DNA from 2 places in the Priestia sp. YIM B13486 genome. Region 1 is predicted to be linked to the other one. Evidence: a T-box and tRNA genes for the amino acid it is inferred to sense, from the RefSeq annotation. Region 1 holds a T-box; the other holds one or more tRNA genes.
What was found. The T-box of region 1 lies ahead of thrS (threonine--tRNA ligase). A T-box ahead of a tRNA ligase gene usually reads a tRNA of that ligase, here a tRNA-Thr.

Region 1 (10,584 bases):
AATAAAAACCTTCTCTAAAATAAGAAGGTTTCACATCATAATCTGCATAGAGACTGCCTTTGCCTTATTTCTGAAGATTTTATTACATATCTTCTTTGCCTTGACAGCTTGGACACTCATAAACATGCACAAAATAAAGTCCAATATGGTGGAATCGTTTCCCTAAGCAATCTGGACATGTTCCTGCTTCGCGCATTTGTTCCCGTCGTTTGTCTCGCTGATTAGCTAAGAAATTTACAAATTTCATAAAAAAACCTCCCTCATGTTTTTGACTATAGGTTTTCCTGATGAGAGGTCTTTTATTCGACTAAGTGTATTTATAACAGCACCTGCTTGATTGTGCTTTTAAACTATACTCACGTTTTCCAATAATACAAAAAGGATAGATAGAGCAGTCTTATAACGCTCATCTATCCTTCATTTTTACCCTATATAATGTTTAATGCTATACAGGCGTATCACTATTTCCTAACAGATATCTAATTTTTGATATAGCTATCATATACAAATTATTCTTCTATTTTGTATTTTTCTTTTTTTCGAAGAAACGGCCACCAGTTTCCTTCTCCAAGCGTTACGACAATCGCTGGCATAAGAAGCGGAAGAATGACAAGGCCATAAAGTAAAAGACCAATAATAACAACCGTTGCTACATGAACAAGTGTTAATACACCTGATGGCATCATAGCCCCAAACGTTCCGGCTAAGATAATAGCAGCAGTAATAATAACCGATCCCATCTTACTCATAGACGTAACCATCCCTTCTGCTACGCCGCTTTTTACTTCTTCGTTAAAACGGTCTAACAAGAAAATAGAATAGTCAATTCCAAGGGCAACTAAAATAACAAAACTAAAGAATGGCACGGCCCAGCTGATTCCGTCATTCCCCATTATATCCACGAATAGAAGCTCTGAGATTCCCATTGCTGTATAATACGTAAGCAGCAGTGAAGCAATCATGTATACAGGCATGATCATTGACCGGAATAAAATGGTCAGCACAATAAACAATCCAATCATCATAATAACCATTGTGCGTGAAAGATCCGTTGTAGATAAATCTTTTAAATCCGCATTTGAGCTCGATACCCCTCCGTACACAATTTCTGTATGCTCAAACGGCGTATCAACGACTTCGCTTGCCACCGCTTTTTCAATATTTTTTACGGTTGAAATGGCTTCTTCAGAATATGGATTTTGATCGAGCACTACACTGAGCTTAACTCCTTTTCCATCTGCAAAAGAATAGTTATCGATGGATTGTTTAAACCCTTTATCTTTCATCACTTCTGCTGGAAGGTAAATACCCGTATCTCTAACTGTTGACCTGTCACTCATGTTATCAAGCATATCTGTTGCTTTTGTTAAGCCATCTGAGATCTTAGTCAGTCCGTCATTCGCACTGTTAACGCCTTTTGCTAACTGATTGATACTGTCTGATAACGTTCCAATTTGACCTTGCTGAGCTGAAAGCTTCTCATTTGCTTGTTGGAGACCGGTTTGAATGGTAGTAAGCTGTTTACTGATTGCAACAAGCTGCGGAACCGCTTGCTGCACATTTCCTGTTGTAGAGAGCTGAGTGCTGACAAGCTGCAGCTGTTGATTAATTTGAGCTAATCCATCTGCAGCAGGTGCAAGCGACCCGCCAGATTTCTCTTTAGAAGCAGAACCCGTTTGGTCAGCTATTTGATTTAGCCCTTTTTTAACATCACTTAATCCTTTTTGCACATCTCCGATTCCTTTAACAGCATCTTTGATTCCGTTTGATACAGAGCCTAACTGTGAATTAACATATAAATCATCAATCTTTTCTCCGGTAGGCTGTGTGATAGTCATAACAGAATCCACGTGATCCACTTTTTCAATTGCTTTGCTTATATTTCCTAAATAAGGAATAACATCCTCCTTTGTTAACTCTTTATCTCCTTTAATAATAACATTGACAGGAAACGCTTTTCCTTCTCCCAGTGCATCACTGATAGCATTTAGTCCTTTTATAGATTTATAATCACTGCTTATTTCAGCAGTAGAATCAAACGATACTTTTGAGTCGTACGTTACAATAAAAGGCACGGTAATAATCGCTGTAATGACTAAAAACACGAACGGTCGCGCCACTGCCTTTTTTCCTAAAAAGCCCCACAGCTTATTATCGCTATGAGAAGCCACTTTTTTAGACGGCCAAAATAATTTTTCTCCAAGCGTAACCATAAAAAGTGGAAGCAGAGTAAATAAAATGACTAGCAGTACACCTACGCCCACTGCTACCCCGACAGCCGACTGGAAAATGGCAAACTTGGCAAATCCAATGGCTGCAAATCCAATAAATACGGCAATTCCGCTGATAAATAGCGTTCTTCCTGCTGTACGATAAGCCGTGATCGTGGCCTCTACTTTATCATGTCCGTTTGCCAATTCTTCACGGAAACGATTAAGTAAAAGAATGCAGTAATCCGTACCAATTCCAAATAAAATAGCTACTAAGAACGTTTGCGTGAACGTTGAGATTGGAAAATCGACATTTTTAACTAAAATCCCTAGTAACGATTGACTGATTAAGTATGTGATTCCCACAATTAAAATAGGAATAAACGGCGTCACGACTGAACGGAAAACGAGTAAAAGCAAACCTAAAATCAAAAAGATAGTAATAAACTCGGTTTTCTTTAACCCTTCTTCTGAACTGTGTGCAAAATCCTGATTAATAAGAGATGCACCTGTTACATATGCCGTAGTGTCTTTTGGCACGCTATCATAAATCTGATTCGCTATTTTTTCAACTTTTTCATCCGATCCACTGACAGTAACCGGAACTAAAACAGTTTTTTTGTCTTTAGACATTAATTGATTACGAACATCTTGATCATCTGTTAAAGGCGTTGTGACATCTTTTACACCTTTGATTTTCTCTGTCTTATCAATGATTTTCTGTATTTGTTTCTCACTATCTTTATCTAATGCGTTATCTAACTTGATAACCATGCTGATGGTATTACTATCTTCTCCAGCATTTTTTAGAATTTGGCTGGCTCTAGATGAAACGGCATCGTCAGGAAGCTGAGACTGTCCTTGTTCACTTGCGAGCTTTGTTAAATTTGGTGACGTTAGCATCAATATAACCGTTAAAGCTAAAATAAAGGCCGCAATCACCCATTTAAATTTCACAATAAATTTCATTCTTTGCTTTCCCCTTTTGTAGTTAACTTTTCTTTTGCCATTGTAAGAATTTCAATAAATGTATCTATTTTTTCTTCTTCTACATCATCAAACAAATTCTCAATGATACTAAAACACGCGGCATTTCCGTCATTTATTACCTTTTCTCCTTCAGCCGTAATCTTAATAAGCTTAGAACGTTTATCGCTCTCTAGTTCATTAGTGTCCCACTCCACAAGCCCTTTTTCGAGCAGCTTTTTGATTCGATTCGAAATAGCACTTTTATGAACACCTTGCAAGACAGCAAGACTGCCTGGTGAAGATGGACCTTTAATCATTAAACTATTTAACAAATCAAACTGCTGCCTAGAGACATGTTCGAAGAGGTTATGGCTAAGCTCTCTGTGAATTACTTCTGTTCCTACAAACAGCACTTCTTCAAAAAGTTCTACAGCTTGATATAACTTGCTTTTCGTCACTTCTTTCCCTCCTTTGCTAATTTAGTTTATAGGTATAAACTATTCAACTTTAAAAATAGTTTATAGGACTAAACTTTATTCTGTCAATAAATTTATGTCTGACTGTCTTCATATATGATAAAGATAAACGGAATTCGAAAAGATACCGCTTACATCAGCTTTTTTGGTTGTCAAAGCTCCATCACTTAAGTATTATTAGTAATTGACTTCTTTTCAAGGAGATATAAATTTTATACACAGAAAGGGTGATCACACATGAATACAATGCATGCTAATGAGCAGATCAGTAAGAAAGATTCCTTTCCAATTGCTCTCATCTCGTTAACTCTTGGAGCTTTTGCTATTGGAATGACGGAATTTGTTATTATGGGGATACTGCCTAACGTTGCGGAAGACCTTCATGTTAGCATTTCGACTGCTGGTCAGCTAATTACAAGCTATGCGTTAGGAGTAGCAATCGGCGCGCCAATTTTAACCATTTTTACTCATCGACTTCCTCAAAAGCTTCTGCTTTGTTTACTTATGCTTTTATTTATTCTCGGAAATGCAATTGCTATTATTGCACCCAGCTATGGAATTTTAATGGGAGCTCGTTTAGTTACAGCATTATGTCACGGTACGTTCTTTGGAGTAGGCGCTGTTATTGCTTCACGGCTCGTACAACCTCATAAACGTGCAAGTGCTGTCGCAACGATGATGGCAGGTTTAACCATTGCAAATATCATCGGTGTTCCTGTGGGAACATTCATTGGGCAACACTTAGGCTGGAGAGCTTCGTTTGGGGCTATTACGATCATGGGGATTATTGCATTTATTGGTATTATTCTGTTTATCCCAAAACTTGGTCAAGACAAATTAACGGGTCTAAAACAGCAGTTTGCTGCTTTTACTCAACCAAAACTTCTTGTGATGCTTCTTTTAAGCGCAATAGGATGCGGCAGTTTATTCACTGTATTTACGTACATTACACCGCTTCTTGAAGACGTTACAGGAGTAAGTGAACATAGCGTTACGTGGATACTTGTATTATATGGATGCGGCGTTACGCTCGGAAACGTTGTTGGAGGCAAGCTAGCAGACTGGAAGTTAATGCCTTCAGTTGTAGGTATATTTGCTTTTCTTTGTATTGTGCTGACTATTTTTACGTTTACCGTTAAAAGCCCAGCAGCAGCAATTATCACGCTGTTTTTCTGGGGAGCAGCAGCATTTGCTGTAATGCCTGGTATTCAAGTGAAAATTATGAACTTAGCACAGGAAGCACCTGCTTTAGCTTCTACTTCGAATCACTCGTTTGCTAACTTAGGAAATGCTTTTGGCGCCTTTTTCGGAGGCGTAATTATTAATCATATGGGACTTACTTCACTTCCTTGGGTCGGCGCCATTTTTGTAGGAACGGCTTTTATTATCAGCACTTGTCTTTTTATTGTGGAGACACGCAAAAAACATAGTGAACAATCGTCCTAACTGTCTAACAACCGAACAACAAGTAGAAAAAGAGCCTTTCTTTGCTGAAAGGCTCTTTTTCTACTTTTAACTTGCTTTTTTCATTTCTTTACTTGTTAATCGACTGTGTTTACGAGAATAACCGACATATACAACTATACCAAGCACAATCCATATGCTAAAATACAGCCATGTTGTTTTAGGAAGATTAATCATTAAAAACAAACAAGATAATACAGATAAAATTGGTAAAACCGGGACAAACGGCATTGTAAATCCACGTTTTAAAGTTGGGTGCGTTTTACGTAAAATGATAATGCTGACGCCCACCATGCCGAAAGTTAAAAGAGCTCCGATATTTGCTAAATTCGCAAGTTCTTTTAGATCAATAAACCCTGAAATTAACGCTCCGATAATCCCTACTAGCCAAGTAGAAAGAGTCGGAACTCCCGTTTTCTCATTTGTTTTAGCAAATGCTTTTGGCAGCAAGCCGTCGCGGCTCATTGAGAATAAAATGCGTGTTGCTGCATAAATGTAGGCGAAAATAACAGCCATGATTCCAATGACAGCTCCTGCAGCAATAACCCCTGCCACTGCATTTTGTCCTACTGAATGGAGAACATAGGCCATTGCTTCTGGGACATTCAGTTCCTTGTACGAAACAACTCCGGTCATAACAAGGCATACCGCTACATAAATAATCGTGCAGATCACAAGTGAACTAATAATTCCAATGGGCAAATTGCGCTGCGGATTCTTTACTTCTTCTGCTGATGTAGATAAGGCATCAAAACCTAAGAAAGCAAAAAATACGGCCGCGCCCCCTGTCACAACACCTTCAATTCCATAAGGCATAAAAGGTGTCCAATTAGACGGTTTTACATAAAAAGCTCCTACAATAATAAAAAGAAGGATAATAAACAATTTAACAAGCACCATAAAGTTATTCACTTTTTTACTTTCTTTTGTTCCTCTTGAAAGCAGCCATGTAATAAGAAGCGTAATACAAATAGCAGGAAGGTTCACTAGACCTCCATTTGCAGGGATCGTAATCAATTCTTTTGGCAGCGAAAAACCAAAGCCTTCTAAAAAGTTGTTAAAATAAGAAGACCATCCGTTTGCTACTGCTGACATTGTTAACAAATAGACAGAAAGCAACGTCCATCCCATTAAGTGCGCTACCACTTCGCCGATGGTTGCATATGTATAGGTGTAAACGCTCCCAGATACAGGTATAGTTGAAGCAAATTCCGCATAGCACAGCGCTGCAAAACCGCATACAATAGACGCCAATATAAAAGAAAAAATAACGGCTGGTCCAGCATCGTTAGCAGCTACTAAGCCTGTTAATACTAAAACCCCCGTTCCGATTACGGCTCCAATACCAAGAAGAGTCAAATCGAATGCTCCTAATGTTTTGACTAGAGATTTGTTTTGACTTTGTTCTAATAATTGCTCGATTGACTTCTTTTTAAATAGTTTTCCCATTGCACTCTCTCCTCTCTGTTGCCATTCATCCCTTAAAAAACTTGAAAATAACGTTTTTCCCCATTGGGCTGCGCGTTTTTACTTCAGATATAGAAGTAATTATATAGAAATAATTACTAACTTGTCTATTAGTATACTAATATCATTATATATATTTCAAGAGTTTTTGTAAGCGATTTCTTAATATCGCTCTATTTTGGATTTATAAACTAAATAAAGAGATTATCATTGTGCTTACGTATAATAAGTTTGAATAAAAATAATATTCTGAAAAATTATTTTACATGTTTTTAGATAACTTTTTTCACTAACTATCTTCAGATATAAATTCCTGACATAGAGATTATTTACAGAACGATGAATGTTTTATCTTACCGGGTGTTATAATGATGAAAACTGAAGTGTATGAAGGGCGGAGAAAGATGATTAACTTACTTATTGGCTGTATTTTACTAGCATTAGGAGTATACTTTATGTTTAAATTTCTTTTTTACTCTCCTTCTAAAAAGAAGCGAGATCAGCAAAATATAAACAAACCATCAGGTGAGGCTTCAGCTTCATCCCGTACAAACGATTCGAATGGAATAAGATAAATTTTTTATAAAATACCGGCGTTTGTCTAAGGCAAAAGTTATACTGCTGATATATATTATCTTATACCCTTCTAGTTCAATATTCCCTTCATTTTGGTGTGAGACAAAATGAAGGGAATCACTATCCGACTTAAAAAATCGGATTTTTCTATTTAGTAAGGTAAATAGCTTCAATACACTCTGTTTGAATTCTTTTCTTTATTCAAGTGTACAGCTGCCTCTTCCACACTTACTGTTCCTATATTTTTCTTCCCGTGCTTTCGCATAGCAAGCGATTCATTTTCCACTTCTTTATCTCCTATCACAGCCATATAAGGAACTTTCAGCATTTCTGCTTCTCGAATTTTCAGCCCTATTTTTTCAATGCGATCATCTACTTCAACACGATACCCTTTTAACTCCAGCTCGTGCTTCACTTTATATGCATATTCCACGTGCGGCGGTGCAATAGGCAAAAGCTTAAATTGAACAGGAGCCAACCAAAGAGGAAATTGACCTTCGTAATGTTCAATCAAGATGGCCATAAATCGCTCAACTGATCCGTATATAGCGCGGTGAATCATTACGGGACGATGAGGTTTATTGTCTTCTCCAATATACATACAGTCAAACTTCTCCGGCATTAAGAAATCAAGCTGAACTGTTCCGCACTGCCAGCTGCGACCTAAGGAATCTAAAATATGAAAATCGATTTTCGGCCCATAAAAAGCTCCGTCTCCTTCATTTACCTGATAGTCTAAGCCTTTTTCACTTAACACAGATTGAAGCGACTTTTCTGCTTGGTTCCATGTTTCAATATCTCCCATGAATTTTTCAGGTCGTGTGGATAACTCCACTTTGTAATTGAAGCCAAAATGTGAGTAAAAGTCATGGATAAACGCTAGGATGCGGCTAATCTCAGCTTCAATCTGACTGAGTTCTACGAATAAATGAGCGTCGTCCTGTGTAAATGAACGGACTCTTAGCAATCCGTTTAAAGACCCAGAAAGCTCGTGACGATGAACTAATCCAAGCTCTGCGTATCGAATCGGAAGTTCTCGGTAGCTTCTTCGCTTGCTGTTAAACAATAAAATGGCTCCCGGACAATTCATCGGTTTAATCGCATAGTTTTGTTTGTCAACATTTGAAAAATACATATTCTCATGATAGTGCTCCCAGTGCCCTGATTGTTCCCAGAGCTCCTGTTTCATCATGATGGGTGTTTTTATTTCTTGATAGCCTGCTTTATAATGCTTTTGTTTCCAGTAATTTTCTAACTCATTTCGAATAATCATTCCGTTAGGTAAGAAAAATGGCATACCAGGAGCTTCTTCCATCGACATAAACAGCTCTAGTTCTTGACCTAACTTTTGATGATTTCGCTTTTCTACTTCCACTTGTTTTGACATCTTCATTCCTCCAATATGTTTTTATTCAACAAAAAACCGCACTCATCCCTAGTAAAGGGACGAATGCGGCCGTGGTACCACCCTAATTCCGTAAAATACTTATACGTATTTTACGCTTAAAAAGATAACGGTTTTACCGGTTGCGGTTTCAGTGTATACACATTCCCCGCCGCAGCTCCAAGGTGGTAAATTCATTTCGTTTTCTAAGGGTTCTCAGCCAGTGACCCTACTCTCTGTAAAGAAAATCCAAAAATGATTCATGTCCTTTTCATTGCTTGTATATTCATTTTTTCTACATAAAAAGCCGCACTCATCCCTAGTGAAGGGACGAATGCGGCCGTGGTACCACCCTAATTCCGTGAAATACCTATACGTATTTCACGCTCAAAAAAGATAACGGTTTTACCGATTGCAGTTTCAGTTATGCACGTTCCCTGCAATAGCTCTAAGGTGGTAAATTAGATGATTTCTTAAGGGCTCTCAGCCAGTGACCCTATTCTCTGCGAAGAAAACAGCATCTAATTCGTGTCCTTTTCATTGCCAAATACTGTTTATTAGTTGTTAAAAGCGATTATAGTGTATAAATTTAACAGAAGTCAAGAAGTAATTTTTTATTTTTTTATGGTATAGAATTACTTTATGCTTGAATTCTTGAAAAGTTACTTAAGAATCTACGGACTTAAAAAGTTTTTTATTATACTATTAACGACTACATTTCATTCTTATTTTCATAACAATAAAGGCGAAAAAGAAAGATGCTATAAGTCCTTATTTGTTTTATCTAAGCGGGATTAATGAAGTGAAACCAATACTACCCTAAACCAGAACAAGTAACCTAACACAACCATCATCAGGTTTTCAATTTATATACTAAAATATTAAATACACCTTTTTCTGCTCACGCAAATATCTGACTTGAATCCATAGAAACTATTTTTATCTATCTTTAGACAAAAGCTCATCATGCATGCTTCCACTTTGCGGAAAAATCCGTTTTTTCCTGACTTGTTCTTTAAGAATAACGTCAAGCTGCCGCTGAATTTTCCTTGTTTCATTTGTCGAAAAATACGGGTGAGCCAGATTTACTGTTTCTAACGGATCCTTGGTCAAATTGTACATTTCAATTTGATCAGGAACACGGGTTGTTTTAAGGGTAGTAAAACTCACAGGGTAACCTTCATATTGCTCTCCGTGAATGAATTCATCTTTTTCGTCATCTGCTGACCAAAATTGCAGATTATCATGATAGCGAGCGTATTTCCAAATTTCCTTTCCTGCCGCTGACGAAAACTCGACAATGACCGCTTGAATGTGATTAGGCTGAACAACTGACGGGTAGCTTTCTCCTAAAAAATTTGTTTGGTGAAGTCCTTTTGTCGGGTCATCATCCGTCATGAAGAAAATCGCTGTTTCCTCTTGCTCAGCACACGTTTCTCCTCGAAGTATACCTGACAGGTCTCGCCCAACAAATGGATGTACTTCCGTATGACTTTTTTGTAATTGCTTTTGAATAGCGGAAGCATCTATATTAGCTAAACTAAGCATTGTCGGGATCAAGTCAAGGTGACTAGTCAGTGTGTCTGTACGTTGATAACTAGGAAACAAACGCTTGTTATGAATGAGAAGCGGAACGTGAATAGATTCTTCATACATGTTGTACCATTTTTGATGTAGTCCCCCGTGAGCTCCAAGCAAATCACCGTGATCAGACGTAAAAATAATAATTGTATTTTCATAGAACGAAGATTGTTCCATGGTCCGAAGAACTTTTAAAATTTGTTTATCAACATTTTTTTGCAGCTGATAATACAAGCGCCGGTAGAAGCTAGAATTTGGGGTTGGCTGCAGCGCTTTTGGATAGATGTATTTATAGCTGCTTTGAGCGCTAGGCTTTGTTTGTAAAGGTTCTCTAATGGTAGGTGGCGGATCGATGTTTGGAATCGTCTCATCAATAGAAAACTGAAACATAGGAAGGTGTTTGGTAATCGCTCCGAACAGCGCAATGTCATGCGGGTTCACAAATGAAGCTACCATG
Region 2 (10,584 bases), on a different contig from region 1:
AAAGCTACTTCTTTTCTTTCTCATTCTTGTAATCGCCGCTGGTGCGTATGTGTATTATCAATACCAACAAGGGTTAGCAGAAGCAGACGGAGCTTTTGGGAAAGATGGACAATTTGATTTTAATGGTGCAAGTGCCAATTTAGATAGCATGAATGTGCTGCTTCTTGGAATTGACTCTCGAGGTGAAGAACATTCGCGTGCCGATACAATCATGATTGCTCATTATGACAAAGACAGCAATCAGCCTAAAATTATTTCTTTGATGCGTGATTCATATGTGGATATTCCTGGACATGGCAAAAACAAATTAAATTCAGCCTATGCATTTGGCGGGCCCGAATTAATGCGTAAGACAATTAAAGAAAATTTCGGCGTAGATGTAAACTATTATGCCGTTGTTGATTTTAAAGGTTTTTCTAAAGTTGCCGATACAATTGCCCCTGAGGGAATTACGGTTACCGTGCCGCACGAAATGTCATCAGGAATTGGCATGACGCTAAAACCTGGAAAACAAACTCTTCACGGAGATAAATTACTAGGATACGTGCGATTCCGACATGATAGCCAAAGTGATTTCGGGCGCGTGAAGCGTCAACAAGAAGTGATCGGTAAATTAATGGATGAAGCTCTTCAAGTAAAGACGCTGGCAAAAGCTCCTAAGCTATGGGGCGTCATTGATCCATATGTGGATACAAATATTCCTCCAAAAACATTTATCGTGATAGGAAAAGATTTCTTAGTTGGGAATCAGCCAGATTTAAAATCTCTTCGTTTACCGGTCGAAGGTTCCTATTCAAATGAACGAGTATCCGGTATTGGTGCTGTTTTAAGCATCGACCTTGAAGAAAACAAACAAGCGTTACAGTCATTTTTAAATTAGGAAAAGGTGTCCATTAGCGGACACCTTTTTTTATACTATTCAAAAAAACTTCTGTTTTTCCTCCCTATCTCTCAAAAAAATTTGAGTTTCGACAAAAATGAAGCCATTTTCCAGAAAACAGCTATTTCTTTGAAGTTCTATTTTTTCTACTACATGCGTATATGAAAGGAGAAGGACTTCTTTTTTATATTTTTGATTCAAGGAGATGAACGTATGAAATTATATGGTTTTCAATCTGAAGAAGAGCGTTCCTTTCTTCATTCTACCTATAAAGTAAATCCATTGCTTTCTCATACTGGAGATGTCAAAATTAGCTTTTTATCTTTTCAAGAAAATGATTATACTCCCCGTCAAGAAGCTACGATTCCACAGCTTCTATTAGTCGTTCACGGGGAAGGCTGGGTAGCTGGCGATAACGGACTGAAAATTTATATCAAACAAGGTGAATCCGCATTTTGGAGAGCGGGGGAATCATTTGAAGTCGGGAGTCTAACTGCTATGACAGGATTACTCATTGAAGGATTAGATATCGCTCCTCAAAAGCTGCTTACTTCTTTTTCACGAACAAATGTAAATTAAAAAGCCGCGTTAACGCGGCTTTTTAATTTACCTTAGTAATTGAGCGTAGCTTTCAGCACTATCTTGAATGACTTTGTCGCTCAGCTCACCGCCTGCTCCTTGAAATAAAAATGGCGTTTGGAACTTCATGCCTGTTAAATTTGCCGTAGCTTGAAACGGAAGAAGCAGATGATTCATTGGGTAACGGTTGTATCCCCCTTCTTGATAAGCTTCTGCAGGGCCTCCTGTTGAAGTAGCTACGACAAACTCTTTTCCCTGAAGTTTAGTACCTTTGCTTCCATAAGCCCATCCGTATGTTAAGACAACATCTTGCCACTCTTTTAAGAGTGCTGGTGAGCTGTACCAGTAAAATGGAAATTGAAAAACAATACGATCGAATTGAACAGCTAACTCCTGCTCTTTTTCTACATCAATTTTGAAATCGGGATAGTTTGCGTATAAATCATGAACGTACACATTCTCTTCTTTTTTTACTCGCTCTGCCCAGGCTTTATTAATACGAGAAGATGTTAAGTTTGGATGTGCTAAAATAACCAGTGTTTTCATTTTGATACTCTCCTTCTGATGTCTGTGCTTGCTTTTTTCTTTTCTATTTTTTATGCTTGCCTCTCACGGCTCGTTCAGTCATTCTTTCCTTTTCCTTTAGGAAATCCGAGTTAGTTTACACTTATAAACTACCAGTATTATCATTTTGCTTCAACAAAATTGACTTTGCTTTTATCACCTTTAATTTTTTTATGTACCCAAAACGGCAGATAAAGGACAAGAAAGCTAAGAATCATGATTCCTTCAATCCATACTAAATACCAAGGATGAGGTCCAAGAACATCCAGCAAGGAAGCGTGCTCTGGCTTTTTCATCATGTATAAATAATTCGCATGGAGTAAACGATTCATGACATAGATAAAACCCCCGTACAGATTAACAAATACTACGCTTACCCACAAAGAACGAAACGTCGGCTCATATCTGCAGGCAGCAATTAGCATACAGCAAGCAAGTACCACACCGCCATGCGATACATAAAACTGCACATAGCGAAACTGGGCATACGTATAGCCCCCAAGGTCTGGGGTAATCATCGCTTGAACAGAGCTGCTGATTCCTGCGAAGTACACAAAATAAAAAAGAAACCTGCTTTTGGTTATCAGCATAACAGCAGCCAGCAGCACGACTATATCACTGAGCTGAAGAGGCAAGGAAGTTTCAGCAGACCACTGATGACATCCGATTTCCCAAGCCTGGTAGGCTGTTTCTGAAGCAATTAGAATGAGTGAAAGCAAAATGAACACAAACCTCTTTTTTCCCAGATGCTTTCGACACAAAAAAATAAATGCTCCTATGATCACGATAATAGCTAAAGTTACAAGATGTTCAACTGAAAAAAGCTGAAAGGAATGTTGTACAGGATGACACGTAAAAAATGAATTCATAAAAGCGCCTTCCTTCCATCAGAAAACAAATTCGGTACCTTTAGCTTGTTCATAAGACCTCATTTTCATTAATGCTTCTCTCACATTAAAAAGAGATTGAGACATAACGAAATCACGCCAATCCAAAGATGGACGAATGGAGTAAATAATCGAGTATGAATCACTTCTTGCACCTCAGTTGATTTCCATGCAAGACTTCTCTTTCCGCGGGAGTCTTCGCGTTGCCCTCCAATCAACTGCTAGAAACAACTAAAATAAAAAGATCCGAACGATTCATCATTCGGATCTTCTTTCAACTAACATACTGTTGTCCTAGCTTTTTTCTTCGTTTTTACTCTTTAATTAATCCTTTTTTCACTAAGAATTGATGAGCAACTTCTTCAGCTGTTTTTCCTTTCGCATTTACTTGATAGTTCATTTCACGCATTTCGTCATCACTGATTTTACCGCCCAGTTGATTTAAGATTTTTTTCAGTTCAGGGTGCTCTTTTAGCGTATCTTCACGAAGCACAGGCGCTCCTTGATACGGAGGGAAGAACTGCTGATCGTCTTTTAAGACTTTCAAACCAAACTGTTTGATTTCAGGGTCCGTTGCGTAAGCATCAAGCATGTTAATATCGCCTTTTTCTACAGCGCGATAGCGAAGCTTCGGCTCCATCGTTTTAATATTCGGGAAGGTAAGACCATATTCTTTTTGAACGCCTACATAGCCGTCTTCACGATCTTTAAACTCAAGCGTAAACCCTGCTTTTACTTTATCTGTTGCATTTGCCAAATCTGAAATAGTTGTTAGATTATTTTCTTTGGCAAATTCCTTTGTTACGGTTAATGTGTACGTATTATTAAACTTCATTGGATCTAAATAGACAAGGCCGAATTTCTTTTGAAATCCTTCTTTTGCCTGCTTGTACACCTCTGTTTCATCTTTGCTGTCCGGCTGTTCCTTTAGATGCGTCACAATGGCTGTACCCGTATATTCAGGGTACAAATCAATTTCCTTGTTACGCAGAGCCTCAAATACAAATACCGTTTTCCCAAGCGACGAACGAAGATTTACTTTCATATCGGTTTGATCTTCAATTAATTCTTTGTACATATTAATTAAAATGTCTTGTTCTGCACCAATTTTCCCTCCGATAACAAGGTCTGGTTTTGTTGCGCTCATCGCTGCAAACGGAGAAACAAGAATAAGTATTAATACGATGATCATAATAAACGAGCGTTTTTTGGACCCTTTTTTAGCTGAGTGTTCAATCGTTCGCAGAATTCCATCAAAAATAAGCGCTAATAATGCTGCTGGAATGGCTCCTAATAAAATCAAACTATTATCGCTTCGGTCAATACCAAGCAAAATTAAGCTTCCGAGTCCGCCCGCTCCGATAAGAGCCACGATTGTCGCTGTGCCAATAATGAGTACCATCGCTGTGCGAATTCCGGCCATAATGACAGGAAGTGCTAGAGGAAGTTCTACTTTAATTAATCGTCTCCACGAGTTCATCCCCATGGCTTTGGATGCTTCAATTAAAGATGGGTCCACTTCTTTAATTCCGGTATATGTATTTCGTACAATAGGAAGAAGCGAATATAAAAACAGTGCAATAACCGCGGGAAAGGTTCCAATTCCGACAAGAGGAATCAGTAATCCTAATAAAGCGAGTGAAGGAATGGTTTGCAGTACGGCTGTTACGCCAATGATTGGTTCAGCAATGCGGTCATGCCTCGTTAAGTACAGTCCGAGCGGCACTGAAATTAATACGGCGATAACAAGAGCCAGCACTGAAATTTGAATGTGTTCAAGAAGAGCTTGAAACAGTGCATCTCCTCGTTGATCTAATAATGTGCTTAGTGCATTCATTACAGCGTTCCTCCTTCTTTCGTTTTATCAGAAAGAAACGCTAATAGAGTTTTGCGCGTTACAACGCCAATACGTTTGCTCCCTTTTTTCACGGCTATTGCTTCATGGTCGTAAAGGGCGTCCATTGCCTGCTGAACAGTGGCGGTTGAAGCTAACTCTTCAGTAGGTTCTACGTCTGGCTGTTCACTTTCTTTGACAAACATATCCAATGTCTCAAATAAAGCATTGCCTTGATTTCCAATAAATGTTTTTACAAATTCATTTTTAGGCTTTTGGATGAATTCCTCCGGGGTTCCAACTTGAACAATTTCCCCATCTTTCATCAGGCAGATACGATTTCCAAGCGTCATCGCTTCGCTCATATCGTGCGTAACAAACACAAATGTTTTTTTGATTTTTTCTTTTAAGCTAATAACATCTTGCTGAAGCTGTTCGCGGCTTAACGGATCGAGGGCACTAAAGGGTTCGTCCATTAAAATAACGGGGGGATCAGCTGCGAGGGCACGTGCTACACCTACACGTTGCTGCTGGCCACCTGAGAGCTCAGACGGCTTTCGGTTCCGATACTGCTTTGGGTCTAGTCCTACCAAGGTAAGCAGTTCATCAATGCGCGTTTTGATTTTGTTTTTCTTCCAATGCTTCATCTCGGGTACAATGGCTATATTTTCAGCGATGGTCATATGAGGAAAAAGAGCAATCTGCTGCAGAACATAACCAATGTTCCAGCGTAGCTCATGTATGTTGTGGTCCGATACGAGCTTATCTTTTATGTATAGTTCTCCTTCGGTAATATCATGAAGACGGTTAATCATTTTTAAGGTGGTTGTTTTCCCACACCCACTCGGACCAATTAAAACGAAAAACTCTCCTTCTTTAATTTCTAGATTAATATTTTTCACGGCGGTCGTACCGTCTGGATATTGCTTTGACACATTCTTAAACGTAATCAAATTATCGTTCACACTCCCTGTTGAAATTTAACCCCTAGTTTTGTGTACCCAATATTTAGAGGCAATAAACATTCTTTTAAGAATATTTCTAAATATGATTCATAAGACACAGGGGAAAAGATACACATATTTTCTCAAAACCTCCTAATAAGGCTATCAAACTGTTAAAGTTTTCACAAGAAGGGAAAGAATAATTCGGAGAATAATTTTAAAGCCGACACAAATAAAAAAACCTTCTTTCAACAAGAAAGAAGGTTTTTTAGTATGCTAGCGACAGGGATCGAACCTGCGACCTCTTGCTTACCATGCAAGTGCTCTACCTACTGAGCTACACCAGCGTCTTGGAAAATTATATCACGTTTAAATTCATTTAGGAAGCGCTTTTTTAAATTTTTTATTGGTATATTCTCTAATTTACGTCTTCTGAAATTCGCACTTTTTACAAAGTTCCATATTTTATGTTAGAACTCCTTACATAAATTGTGTGAATTTTCTTTTTTTATATTACCCTTAGTAAAAGAGCTTACAAAAGAAGGGAAGAAAATAGATGGAACAACAACCAACCATGACCAAATCAAAAACGGCAACTCCCTACCCAAGAGACTGCACGTTCAGCCTGGAAGATTGGACGACGCTCGCTAAGTATTGGTACCCCGTCGCACGCTGCAGTGATGTAACAGAGAAACCAACGTCCGTAAAACTGCTAGATGTAAATCTAGTTCTATACCGTACCACACACAAAGTAGTGGCGGCTCGTGATTTATGCGTTCACCGAGGCACCCCTCTTAGCATGGGCTGGGTGGAAGATGATGAAATTGTCTGTCCTTACCACGGCTTCCGCTATGCAACGGACGGTGCATGCACGTCGATTCCAGCTCACCCTGATGCCAATATTTCTCCCCGCTTGTGTATGGCCGTCTATCCAGTTATTGAACGATTTGGATTAGTGTGGACTTCCCTGACAGGAGAACAAGATAACCTGCCTTACTTCGATGCGTGGGAGGACCCTGATTTTCAGCAAATTGTTTGTCCGAGCTTTGATATCATGGGTTCGGCCGGTCGTCAAATGGAAGGCTTTTTAGACGTAGCTCATTTTGCTTGGGTTCACACGGACACATTTGGTGATCGAAACAACGCCTTTGTGCCTAAATATAAAGTAAGCGATACAGAGTATGGGCTTCATGTAGAATATACGAGCACCGTGAGCAATTATTCCAAAGAACAGCAGCATTTAAATCCATCTGATTTTAAATGGCTTCGCGTCTTTGATGTTTATCCGCCGTTTACAGCTACGCTAAAAGTATACTTCCCAGAAGGCGCAGAACTGTGGATTATGAATGCAGTCTCTCCTATTTCAGCCCGCGAAACACGTTTATTCGCACCAATCGCTCGAAACTTTGACAAAGATTCTCCCGTTGAAGGTGTGTATGACTTTAACCTTCGCGTCTTTGACGAAGACCGTGAAATGGTTGAAAACCAAAAGCCTGAAGACTTGCCTTTAGACCTGCAGATGGAAGCGCATATTATGGCTGATCAAACGTCCATCGGCTACCGGAAATTATTAAAGAAAATGGGCTTAAGCTTTAGATATACAAGCTAAAGAAATCCCCGCTGAAACAGCGGGGATTTCTTTTTTATTTAGCAAACTGCTCGCGTCCTGCTTTTTCCTTTATCACTTCATCTTCACTTGCCGGCGTGGCGCGTTTCATAAACAATGAAAGAATTAAAGCAACCACCACTAGTACTACTGAGACGGCAAACGCATCGTTAATTCCTTGTACCATTGCCTGCATCCCAATTTGTTCTTTCATTTGAGCTGCCCCGGCTGCCGTTGCATTCGCTGCTCCTGCTCCGCTCATTGCATCTTGAGCAAGCTCTTTTGCATGCGTAGCTGTACGATTTGACATTACCGTTACTAAAAGAGCCGAACCAATAGCTCCCGATACTTGTTGAAGCGTGTTATTCATCGCAGTACCATGCGGATTAAAGCGTTGCGGCAGCTGATTTAATCCGTTTGTCATAACCGGCATCATCACCATAGACATTCCGAACATGCGAAGCGTGTAAAGCGTAATGAGCGTTGTATATGTCGTATCAAGCTCTAAGTTACTGAAGAAATACGTCGTAACGGCTGTAATCGTTAGACCCGTTACAGCCAGTGCACGCGCTCCGAATTTATCAAATAATTTTCCGGTAATCGGAGACATTACACCCATGAGTAGCGCACCCGGAAGCATTAGTAATCCTGAGTGAAGCGGAGAAATGCCTCGTACTGTTTGAACATAAATTGGCATTAGCAGCATGGCTGAGAATAATGCCATTGTAATCACCATTGAAATCGTTGATGATAAAGCAAACATTGGATATTTAAAAATGCGGAATTCAAGCATAGGTGTTTTAAGCTTGAACTGACGCGTAATAAATAAAATCAGCGCCACGGCTCCTACGATAATGGTGCCGTATACTTCCACAGAATCCCAGCCTTTATCCCCTGCTGAGCTAAATCCGTATAGAAGTCCCCCAAATCCAATTGTAGATAACACAAGCGATAGGAAATCCAAATTGATTTCCACTTTTTCTTTTTTGTCTTTTAATAGGAAGAAAGCGCCTATTAATACAATTGCCGCGATTGGCGTAACAAGGTGGAACAGCATTCTCCACTCATAGTGTTCAATTAGCCATCCTGATAAGGTAGGACCAATTGCCGGAGCAAAAATCATAACTAAACCGAAAATTCCCATCGCAGCTCCGCGTTTTTCTAACGGAAAACTTGTGAGCAATACGTTCATTAAAAGCGGCATCATAATGGCTGCGCCTGATGCTTGAATAATACGAGCGGTTAACAAGACCGAAAATACGGGCGAAGCACCCGCAAGTATTGTTCCCGCTGTAAATAAAGTCATAGCCGTTAAAAATAAGCCTCTGACAGAATAGCGCTGAATTAAAAAAGCGGTAGTTGGAATCATAATACCATTCACTAACATATAACCAGTAGAAAGCCACTGGACAGTTGACGTTGTCACATCTAAGTCTTTCATAATAGACGGAAGCGCCACATTTAATAACGTTTCATTCAACAATGAGATAAAAGCGCCAATTAACAAAATAGCAATTATGCCATAAGGGGGCTTTTCAATTTGATTTATCGATTCACTCATTATTGTACCTCCTTATACTTTAAGTTCATTTTTTTAGACACATGTTCTACATAGAGTATATTATACTGTGAGTTCAATTTATGCAAGTGAAAAATCTTGCGTTCATGTTCTTTATTTTATCGACTTTTTCAATCCTATAATCCTTTTATATCAATGCATTGTCGTGATATCGTCTATTTTTTTGAAAAGAACATTTGTGTAAACGCTTTAAATCATGTATCATAAAGTTGGACCATGAGTCTAATTTTATATTTAGGTGATAATAATGAATAACCGAAAACAGCAAGTTGTAAAAAATGCACACCATCTCTTCGTTGAAAAAGGATTTCAAGCTACATCTATTCAAGACATCATTGATTATAGCGGCATTTCAAAAGGAACATTCTACAACTATTTTTCTTCAAAAAATGAATTATTAATCGCTGTTTTTACCTGGCTTCATACAACAATTGAACAAGAGCGAAATCAGCTGCTGGTTGGTAAAAGCCTGACCGATGTAGATGTATTTGTTAAACAGATTGATGCACAGATGAAAAACCATCATAAACATAAATTTTTCACATTACTTGAAGAAGTATTTGTTTCCAATGATCCTGATTTAAAAGCATACATAAAAAAAACCCAGTTTGTTGAAGTAAACTGGGTTTACAAGCGGTTCATTGATTTATTTGGACAAGAAAAGAAACCGTACCTGCTAGATTGTGCAATTATGTTTCTTGGCATGCTTCATCGCAACTTTCACTATAATTTTATGGTTAACGGCACAAATACTGACCCCCATGAGATCATAAGCTACAGTGTCAAGCGCCTGCTTCCTCTTGTAGACGAAGTAGCAAATTCAGGAGACATTTTGCTCGATCCGCAAAGGATTAAAGAATGGCTTCCATCTTGCCCAAATACTAAAAATCAAATAGAACAGGACATTTCTGCAGCACTTATCGATTTAAAAAAACAGGTTCACAAACAATTTACTGATGAATTCGAACGTCAAAAATGCACAGAGCTTATTAGTTTTATTGAAGAAGAGCTGTTTAAACAGTCAAATCCCCGGAAGTTTGTTGTAGATAGTGCCCTTCAATCGTTAAAGCAGCTGTCTGTTAACAACGGTAAAACGACCCTAGAGGAACTGCAAACGATGATTGATCAGTATGTGAGTGAACGTCATTAAAAAGAGGTTAAAACATAACTAAATCCATACAATTTACAGACGAATAAATTGAATAAAGGAGTTAGTATAAGTTACTTGTTACACCGCTGTTGATTTCCGTACAAGACTTCGCTTTCCGCGGGCGGCCGGTGAGCCTCCTCGTCGCGTACACTCCTGAGGGCTCTCACCTGTGCCGCTTTTCCCGCAGGAGTCTTCGCCTTGCCTTTTCATCAACCGCTAAAAGCGACTAAACTTATGAAATTCACGTTCATCATAATACCAAAAAAACGAACGATTAATATTTTTAAATTAATCGTTCGTTTATAATTCTAACTAAAATATTTTTATCCCAGCCTCTTTTTTATTTTCCTCCAGTAAACGAGATTCCTTTAATAAAATATTTATTAAAAAACGCATAAATGAGTAAAATGGGAAGTGTAAAAACCATGGAAGCTGCCATAATATAGTTCCAATAACTGATGTACTGACCTTTAAATGTGTTGAGCCCTAAAGTTAATGTAAACATATTTTCATCAGACATCACAATTAAAGGCTTCATAAAATCATTCCAAAATCCCATAA

Region 2: it has a tRNA-Thr gene. The T-box ahead of thrS (threonine--tRNA ligase) is inferred to sense a tRNA for this amino acid. The anticodon was not compared.

What each region holds. Positions count from the first base shown of each region.
Region 1 is NZ_JBHZOZ010000002.1:630,581-641,164, reverse strand. Features, by position in the region: gene ACFX4G_RS07400 (hypothetical protein) at 83-247, opposite strand; gene ACFX4G_RS07395 (MMPL family transporter) at 510-3,179, opposite strand; gene ACFX4G_RS07390 (MarR family winged helix-turn-helix transcriptional regulator) at 3,176-3,637, opposite strand; gene ACFX4G_RS07385 (MFS transporter) at 3,893-5,101, shown strand; gene ACFX4G_RS07380 (amino acid permease) at 5,168-6,568, opposite strand; gene ACFX4G_RS07375 (hypothetical protein) at 6,958-7,161, shown strand; gene thrS (threonine--tRNA ligase) at 7,332-8,549, opposite strand; T-box leader at 8,602-8,830, opposite strand; T-box leader at 8,870-9,096, opposite strand; gene ACFX4G_RS07365 (sulfatase family protein) at 9,486-10,584, opposite strand, start outside.
Region 2 is NZ_JBHZOZ010000009.1:139,377-149,960, forward strand. Features, by position in the region: gene ACFX4G_RS21235 (LCP family protein) at 149-880, shown strand; gene ACFX4G_RS21240 (hypothetical protein) at 1,094-1,459, shown strand; gene ACFX4G_RS21245 (NAD(P)H-dependent oxidoreductase) at 1,487-2,005, opposite strand; gene ACFX4G_RS21250 (YwaF family protein) at 2,146-2,892, opposite strand; gene ACFX4G_RS21255 (ABC transporter permease/substrate-binding protein) at 3,224-4,747, opposite strand; gene ACFX4G_RS21260 (ABC transporter ATP-binding protein) at 4,747-5,697, opposite strand; tRNA gene ACFX4G_RS21265 (tRNA-Thr) at 5,963-6,035, opposite strand; gene ACFX4G_RS21270 (Rieske 2Fe-2S domain-containing protein) at 6,245-7,297, shown strand; gene ACFX4G_RS21275 (DHA2 family efflux MFS transporter permease subunit) at 7,332-8,855, opposite strand; gene ACFX4G_RS21280 (TetR/AcrR family transcriptional regulator) at 9,121-10,023, shown strand; gene ACFX4G_RS21285 (hypothetical protein) at 10,102-10,233, opposite strand; gene ACFX4G_RS21290 (carbohydrate ABC transporter permease) at 10,364-10,584, opposite strand, start outside.